One region of the Streptomyces sp. NPDC043861 genome, then DNA from elsewhere that is predicted to be linked to it. Evidence: riboswitches for the same ligand, from Rfam matches in the RefSeq annotation. Region 1 holds a riboswitch; the other holds the start of a gene.

Region 1 (4,196 bases):
CAGTCGCCCACCGGGTCCTGGGCCAGGTCCAGGAGGACCAGGTTGACCGGCCACTTCACGGCGACCCGGCCGAGCGCGCGGCCGAGGGCGTCCATCGGGGCGGTGCGGTGATGGCCCTCCCAGGCGGAGAGCTGGACGCCGACGAACAGCGTCGGCGCGTCGCCCTCGATGCTCGCCAGGACACGGCGGGCGGTCTGCACCACACCGGTTCCCTCGAACTCGCCGGCGGCGGCGGCCAGGAAGTCGATCGGTTCGTCCTGCCAGTCCGGCTCGAACAGCCGCACCCGGCCCCCGCTCGCCGTTCCGTCCAGCGGCGTCCTGCCGACCCGGCACAGCTCGGCGACCGCGGGCGGCGGCAGCGGCACTCCGATCGCGCCGCCGGGGTTCACCGCGATCCCGAGCTGCGGCGGCAGTCCGCGCGCGAACTCGATCGCGGGCGCCACGGTGCAGGACATCCGGTCGCCGACGCACTGCAGAAACTGCTGCTGGGAGCTGTAGACCGGGACGTACGGCGCCCCGTCGATCTCGAGGGTCGGCAGATCCAGGCTCGGGCTGTCCGGTCCGCCGCCATTGGGCAGCGGCACCCAGACGGGGCTCCGTCCGAGCACCTCGACGATCCGGCCTCCGGCGCCCGGACTGCCGACGGACGCGGCCAGCACCTCTTCGAGCTCGTTGGCGGGCCATGTCGTATCCACTGCGCGTCCCCTGCTTCCCCGTCCGGCCCCTGCCGGGCCCGATGTCCTGCGTCAAGCAGGGTAACGGCTGGGGATGCGCCGGGGCGGCTCAGTCCATGGCGGCGAAACCGATGCGCTTCAGCGCGGTCGCCGCGTCGCGGTCCAGCAGCGTCGCCGAGGCACAGCCCCGCGGGAGGCGGCCCTTCTCCGCGTCCCGCACAAGACGGGAGACCGCGTGGCGATGGCGGCTGAAGGCGTACGGGGAGACGCCGCGGCCTCGCTCACGCTGGCCCTCGCGGGCGACGGCGGGGGTGACGTCGAGCAGGAGCAGATGGAGCGAGGTGCCGCGGCGGCGGGCCTCACGGGCCAGCCAGCGGCGGACCCAGGACTGGGTGCCGCAGTCGTGCACGATCACACCCCCGCCGGCACGGAGCGAGCGCCACAGCCCGGCGTAGTGGGCCATCCGGACCAGCGGGCGGTACACGGCGTAGGGAAGCAGTCCGGGCATCCTTGCGTCCCAGCGGTCCCGGGTGTCCTGGGAGTCGATCCCGCCGTCCTTCGCGGCCCGCCTGATCAGGGTGGACTTCCCGCTTCCGGGCAGGCCGGAGATCACGACCACGTCCCCCCGGGCGAATTCCAGGCTCCGCGGGCCGCGGCCCGCACGGTCGCGCAGATCACGCACCACGGGCGGGGATGCGGGCGCCGATGCGCCCAGCAGCCGGCGCGCGGACAGGCCGGCCCGGGCGCGCACTCCCGCCGTCGTCGTCATATAGGCACCTGGCCGCTGCAACGTCATCGCTCTCCCCCTTGTCGGGTCCACCGGGACCCTGCCCAAGAAGCTTAAAGAAAAGGTAATGACCAACAAGTGATTTGCCGATCGTGGCGCCCGTGCAATGATGTCCGCGCCAACTGCATACCGGCCGCTTGAATCCGCGCGGGAGAGTCCTGGCCACTTTGTGGGCCGGGCGCCGAAGGAGCAAGTCCCTCCCTTGAATCTCTCAGGCCCCGTACCGCGAGGATGAGGCAGATCTGAAAAGCGGGCCGCAGCTCATGCGGCTCCACCCAAGGTGCAAGTCATGCCCATTGCGTACGCAGCGTACGTATGGCCGTGATGAACCTCTCAGGTTTCGATGACAGATGGGGAGGATCGTCCTCGCCAGTCATGCCCTGGGAGTCCTATCCATGAGCACCACCCCCCGTCTTACCGCCCTCGATGCCCTGCATCGCTCACTGGGCGCGACCATGACCGACTTCGCGGGCTGGGACATGCCGCTGCGGTACGCGAGTGAGCGTGAAGAGCACAACGCCGTACGTACCAAGGCCGGGCTCTTCGACCTCTCCCACATGGGCGAGATCACCGTGACCGGCCCCGAGGCCGCCGCCGCGCTGGACTTCTCGCTGGTCGGCAACATCGGCGGTGTCTCCGTCGGCCGCGCCCGCTACACGATGATCTGCCAGGAGGACGGCGGAATCCTCGACGACCTGATCGTCTACCGCCTCGGCGAGACGGAGTACATGGTCGTCGCCAACGCCTCGAACGCACAGACCGTCTACGACGAGCTGAGCAGCCGTGCGGAGGAGTTCGACGCCGAGGTACGCGACGACCGCGACGCCTACGCGCTGATCGCCGTCCAGGGCCCCGAGGCCCCCGGCATCCTGAAGTCGCTCACCGACGCCGATCTGGACGGGCTCAAGTACTACGCGGGCCTGCCCGGCACCGTCGCCGGCGTCCCGGCGCTGATCGCCCGTACCGGTTACACCGGCGAGGACGGCTTCGAGCTCTTCGTGGAGCCGCAGCACGCCGAGAAGCTGTGGCGGGCTCTGACCGAGGCGGGCGAGCCGGTCGGTCTCGTCCCCTGCGGTCTGTCCTGCCGTGACACGCTGCGCCTGGAGGCGGGCATGCCGCTGTACGGGCATGAGCTGACCACCTCGCTCACACCCTTCGACGCGGGTCTGGGCCGGGTCGTGAAGTTCGAGAAGGAGGGTGACTTCGTCGGCCGTGCGGCCCTCGGGACGGCGGCCGAGCGCGCCGCCACGAACCCCCCGCGCAAGCTGGTCGGTCTCGTCGCCGAGGGCCGCCGTGTGCCCCGAGCCGGAATGTCCGTGGTCGCGGGCGGTCAGGTGATCGGCGAGATCACGTCGGGCGCCCCGTCGCCGACCCTGGGCAAGCCGATCGCCATGGCCTATGTGGACGCCGCTCACGCCGCGCCCGGCAGTGCGGGCGTCGGTGTCGACATCCGCGGTACTCATGAGCCGTACGAGGTCGTTGCGCTTCCCTTCTACAAGCGCCAGAAGTAGCCCCTCACCAGCCCCGTAAGCAGCAGTCCACCGCGTACAGGAGAATTCAGCACATGAGCAACCCCCAGCAACTGCGCTACAGCAAGGAGCACGAGTGGCTGTCGGCCGCCGAGGACGGCGTGTCGACGGTCGGCATCACGGAGCACGCGGCGAACGCCCTCGGCGACGTCGTGTACGTCCAGCTCCCCGAGATCGGTGACACGGTGAGCGCGGGCGAGACCTGTGGCGAACTGGAGTCCACCAAGTCGGTCAGCGACCTGTACTCCCCGGTCTCCGGCGAGGTCACCGCGGTCAACGACGACGTCGTCAACGACCCGTCGCTGGTGAACAGCGCCCCGTTCGAGGGCGGCTGGCTGTTCAAGGTGCGCGTCACGGAGGAGCCGGCCGACCTGCTCTCCGCCGACGAGTACACCGAATTCGCCGGCTGACCGAAGACCACTGGCCACAAGGGATCGCGTGATGTCGCTTCTGAACACTCCCCTCCATGAGCTCGACCCGGACGTCGCCGCCGCCGTCGACGCCGAGCTCCACCGTCAGCAGTCCACCCTCGAGATGATCGCCTCGGAGAACTTCGCTCCGGTCGCGGTCATGGAGGCCCAGGGCTCGGTCCTCACCAACAAGTACGCCGAGGGCTACCCGGGCCGCCGCTACTACGGCGGCTGCGAGCACGTCGATGTCGTCGAGCAGATCGCCATCGACCGCATCAAGGCGCTGTTCGGCGCCGAGCACGCCAATGTCCAGCCGCACTCGGGCGCCCAGGCCAACGCGGCCGCGATGTTCGCGCTGCTGAAGCCGGGCGACACGATCATGGGTCTGAACCTCGCGCACGGCGGGCACCTGACCCACGGCATGAAGATCAACTTCTCCGGCAAGCTCTACAACGTGGTCGCCTACCACGTGGACGACGCCACCGGCCAGGTCGACATGGCCGAGGTCGAACGGCTCGCCAAGGAGTCCAAGCCGAAGCTGATCGTGGCCGGCTGGTCCGCGTACCCGCGCCAGCTGGACTTCGCTGCCTTCCGCCGGATCGCGGACGAGGTCGGCGCGTACCTGATGGTCGACATGGCCCACTTCGCGGGCCTCGTCGCCGCGGGTCTGCACCCGAACCCGGTGCCGCACGCCCATGTCGTGACCACGACCACCCACAAGACGCTGGGCGGCCCGCGCGGCGGTGTGATCCTCTCGACCGCCGAGCTCGCCAAGAAGATCAACTCCGCGGTCTTC
Region 2 (4,196 bases), on a different contig from region 1:
GATGACCACGGTCGCCGAACTGGCGGAGGCCGGTGAGGACGAGCTCGTACGCCTGCTGGGCAAGGCGCACGGGGCGGTGCTGTTCCGGATGGCGATGGGGCACGACGACCGGCCCGTCGTTGCCGAGCGTGACGCGAAATCGGTCTCGGTCGAGGACACCTTCGACGTGGATCTGCACGACAGGGTGCGGATCAGACTCGAGGTCGAGCGGCTCGCCGAGCGTTGCGTCCAGCGGCTGCGGGCGTCCGGACACTCGGGGCGGACCATCGTGCTGAAGGTGCGGCGGTTCGACTTCTCGACGCTGACCCGGTCGGAGACCCTGCGCGGGCCGACCGACGACACAACAGTGGTGCGGGAGGCTGCAGCGCGGCTGCTGGAGTCGGTGGACACCACGGGCGGGGTGCGTCTGCTCGGCGTGGGGGTGAGCGGCCTCGCCGACTACACCCAGGAGGACCTGTTCGCGCAGGCTGCCGCGGGGGAGAGCGGCTCCGGCGCACATGAGAGCGCCGTGCCCGGCCCCGGGGGTGTGCCCGAGGACCCGGAGCCTCCCGAGCCGCAGCCGAGACCCGAGCGGCGCTGGGCCGCCGGGCGCGATGTGCAGCACGCCCGGTACGGGGCGGGCTGGGTGCAGGGCAGTGGGCTCGGGCGGGTCACGGTCCGTTTCGAGGAGCCCTGGTCGACGGTGCCGGGACGAGTGCGGACGTTCTCGGTCGACGACCCCGAGCTCGAGCCGTCGGAGCCGCTGCCGCTGGTCAGGCAGGAGCCGGACCACCCGTCGGTGGAGGATCCGCCGACGGCTTCCGCCGCCCCGGATCCGTCGTCACCGGATCAGTCGTCGTGGCCGGCCAGCCGTCCGAAGTCGCGGTCCCCCGTGGAGTCCGGGGCGGCCGGATCCGGGCCACCGGACGGCGAGGGCTTCTCCGGGGGAGCGGGGAGGTCGAGTCCGTAGTGGTGGTACAGCTGCAGTTCCTGTTCGGGGGAGAGATGCCGGCCGACGCCGAAGTCGGGGGCGTCCTTGATCAGTGCCCGCTCGAAGGGGATGTGGAGGCCGTCGCCGGCGAGCTCGCTGGGCTCCAGCGGGACGAATGCGTCCCTGCTGAACAGCCCGGTGCGCACGGCCGCCCACTCGGGTACTCCCGTCGCGTCGTCGAGATAGACCTCGTCCACGGTCCCGATCTTGGTGCCATTGCGGTCGAACGCCTTGCGGCCTATCAGGCTGCGCGGATCGATATCGGTCTGCACGGTCCCTCCAACCGGTCGCACTGCTCCGTAAGTACTACGAAAATGCACAATTGTGGCCTCGGCCACTCGACAGCTTTGGCCAAGGCCTCGCTGGTACGCTGGCAGACGGCTGCTGACCCCGTGCGGGAGAGTGCTCCGGTCATGTACCGGAGACGCCGAAGGAGCAAATCCTCCCCGGAATCTCTCAGGCCCCCGTACCGCACGGACGAGGTCACTCTGAAAAGCAGAGCGGACGTCCGATGGCGTCCGCTCTCACCGACGGTGAAAACCGGAATGCCGGCGAGCGGGCGGGCGGACCGGTGAAGCTCTCAGGTTAGATGACAGAGGGGGAGGCCGTCCGGGCACCCGCGCCGTGGTGCCCCTCGCAGGTCGCATCGACCAGGAGGCCTCACATGACCGCCAACCGCACTCCGCTCTCACGGCTGGAGCAGGGCACGCCCTTCGAGCAGCGCCACATCGGGCCCGACGCCGAGGCCCAGGCGAAGATGCTCGCCCAGGTCGGCTACGGATCACTCGACGAGCTGACCGCCGCCGCCGTACCGGACGTGATCAAGAGCGCCGAGGCGCTCGGGCTGCCCGACGCCCGTACCGAGGCCGAGGTCCTGGCCGAGCTGCGCTCCCTCGCGGACCGCAACCAGGTCCTGGCCCCGATGATCGGCCTCGGCTACTACGGCACCTTCACCCCGCCGGTCATCCTGCGGAACGTCATGGAGAACCCGGCCTGGTACACCGCGTACACGCCGTACCAGCCCGAGATCTCGCAGGGCCGCCTCGAGGCGCTGCTCAACTTCCAGACGATGGTCGCCGACCTGACCGGACTGCCCACTTCCGGTGCCTCGCTGCTCGACGAGGGCACCGCGGCCGCCGAGGCCATGGCGCTGTCGCGGCGCGTCGGCAAGGTCAAGAACGGCGTGTTCCTGGTCGACGCCGACGCCCTGCCGCAGACCATCGCGGTGATCGAGACCCGTGCCGAACCGACCGGTGTCGAGGTCGTCGTCGCGGATCTGAGCAAGGGCATTCCCGCGGAGGCCGTCGAGCGCGGTGTCTTCGGTGTCCTGCTCCAGTACCCCGGCGCATCCGGAGCCGTCCGTGACCTCAGGCCGGTCATCGAGCAGGCCCACGGGCTCGGCGCGATCGTCACTGTGGCCGCCGACCTCCTGGCGCTGACGCTGCTCACCTCTCCCGGCGAGCTCGGCGCGGACATCGCCGTCGGCACCACCCAGCGCTTCGGCGTTCCGATGGGCTTCGGAGGCCCGCACGCCGGTTACATGGCGGTCCAGGACAAGCACGCCCGCAGCCTGCCCGGCCGCCTCGTCGGTGTTTCCGTCGACGCGGACGGCAACAAGGCCTACCGTCTCGCCCTGCAGACCCGTGAGCAGCACATCCGCCGTGAGAAGGCGACCAGCAACATCTGCACCGCGCAGGTGCTGCTCGCCGTGATGGCCGGGATGTACGCCGTCTACCACGGCCCCCAGGGTCTGCGGACGATCGCGCAGCGCACCCACCGGTACGCCGCGATCCTCGCCGAGGGGCTGCGCGCGGGCGGAGTCGAGCTCGTGCACGGCGCCTACTTCGACACGCTGACCGCCCGGGTCCCCGGCAAGGCCGCCGACGTCCTTGCCGCCGCCCGCGAGAACGGCGTCAACCTGCACCTCGTGGACGCAGACCATGTCTCGATCTCGTGCGACGAGACCACCGGCCGCGCCCAGCTGACCGCCGTCTGGTCCGCCTTCGGCGTCGAGGGTGACATCGAGGCGCTCGACGCGACGGTCGACGACACCCTTCCGGCCGGGCTGCTGCGCACGGACGACGTCCTCACGCACCCGGTCTTCCACGCGCACCGCTCCGAGACCGCGATGCTGCGCTACCTGCGCAGGCTCGCCGACCGTGACTACGCGCTGGACCGGGGCATGATCCCGCTCGGCTCCTGCACGATGAAGCTGAACGCGACCACCGAGATGGAGCCGGTGACCTGGCCGGAGTTCGGGCAGATCCACCCCTTCGCACCGGTGGAGCAGGCGGAGGGCTACCTCACGCTGATCCATGAGCTGGAGGACCGCCTCTCGGAGGTCACCGGCTACGACAAGGTGTCCATCCAGCCGAACGCCGGTTCGCAGGGTGAGCTCGCGGGCCTGCTGGCGGTGCGCGCCTACCACCGCGCCAACGGCGACGAGCAGCGCACCGTCTGCCTCATCCCGTCCTCGGCGCACGGCACCAACGCCGCGAGCGCCGTGATGGCCGGCATGAAGGTCGTCGTCGTCAGGACCGCGGACGACGGCGAGATCGACGTCGCAGACCTGCGCGCCAAGATCGAGCAGTACCGCGACGAGCTGTCCGTGCTGATGATCACGTACCCGTCGACGCACGGCGTCTTCGAGGAGCATGTCGCGGACATCTGCGCGCAGGTGCACGAGGCCGGCGGTCAGGTGTACGTCGACGGAGCCAACCTCAACGCGCTGGTGGGTCTCGCCAAGCCGGGCAAGTTCGGTGGCGATGTCTCCCACCTGAACCTCCACAAGACCTTCTGCATCCCGCACGGCGGCGGCGGCCCGGGTGTCGGCCCGGTCGGCGTCCGCGCGCACCTCGCCCCTTACCTCCCGAACCACCCGCTCCAGCCGACCGCGGGCCCGGAGAGCGGTGTCGGCCCGATCTCGGCCGCTCCGTGGGGTTCGGCGGGAATCCTGCCGATCTCCTGGGCGTACGTCCGTCTGATGGGCGGAGAGGGTCTCAAGCGCGCCACCCAGGTGGCCGTGCTCGCGGCGAACTACATCGCCAAGCGCCTGGAGCCCCACTACCCGGTCCTCTACACCGGCCCGGCCGGGCTCGTCGCGCACGAATGCATCGTGGACCTGCGCCCGATCACCAAGGCGACCGGCGTCAGCGTCGACGACATCGCCAAGCGCCTCATCGACTACGGCTTCCACGCGCCGACGATGTCGTTCCCGGTGGCCGGC

What was found. A riboswitch is a leader RNA that binds a small molecule or an ion and turns the genes downstream of it on or off. The one in region 1 is predicted to bind glycine.
Region 2: another riboswitch for glycine. It lies ahead of gcvP (aminomethyl-transferring glycine dehydrogenase); the one in region 1 lies ahead of gcvT (glycine cleavage system aminomethyltransferase GcvT).

The regions. Positions count from the first base shown of each region.
Region 1 covers NZ_JBWKDP010000011.1:190,254-194,449, reverse strand. The annotation lists gene AC068D_RS24765 (enhanced serine sensitivity protein SseB) at 1-695, opposite strand, end outside; gene AC068D_RS24760 (AAA family ATPase) at 784-1,470, opposite strand; glycine riboswitch at 1,600-1,697, shown strand; gene gcvT (glycine cleavage system aminomethyltransferase GcvT) at 1,857-2,972, shown strand; gene gcvH (glycine cleavage system protein GcvH) at 3,026-3,400, shown strand; gene glyA (serine hydroxymethyltransferase) at 3,432-4,196, shown strand, end outside.
Region 2 covers NZ_JBWKDP010000016.1:188,202-192,397, reverse strand. The annotation lists gene AC068D_RS30385 (DNA polymerase IV) at 1-949, shown strand, start outside; partial or broken gene AC068D_RS30380 (PRC-barrel domain-containing protein) at 1,111-1,167, opposite strand; glycine riboswitch at 1,356-1,452, shown strand; glycine riboswitch at 1,453-1,576, shown strand; gene gcvP (aminomethyl-transferring glycine dehydrogenase) at 1,635-4,196, shown strand, end outside.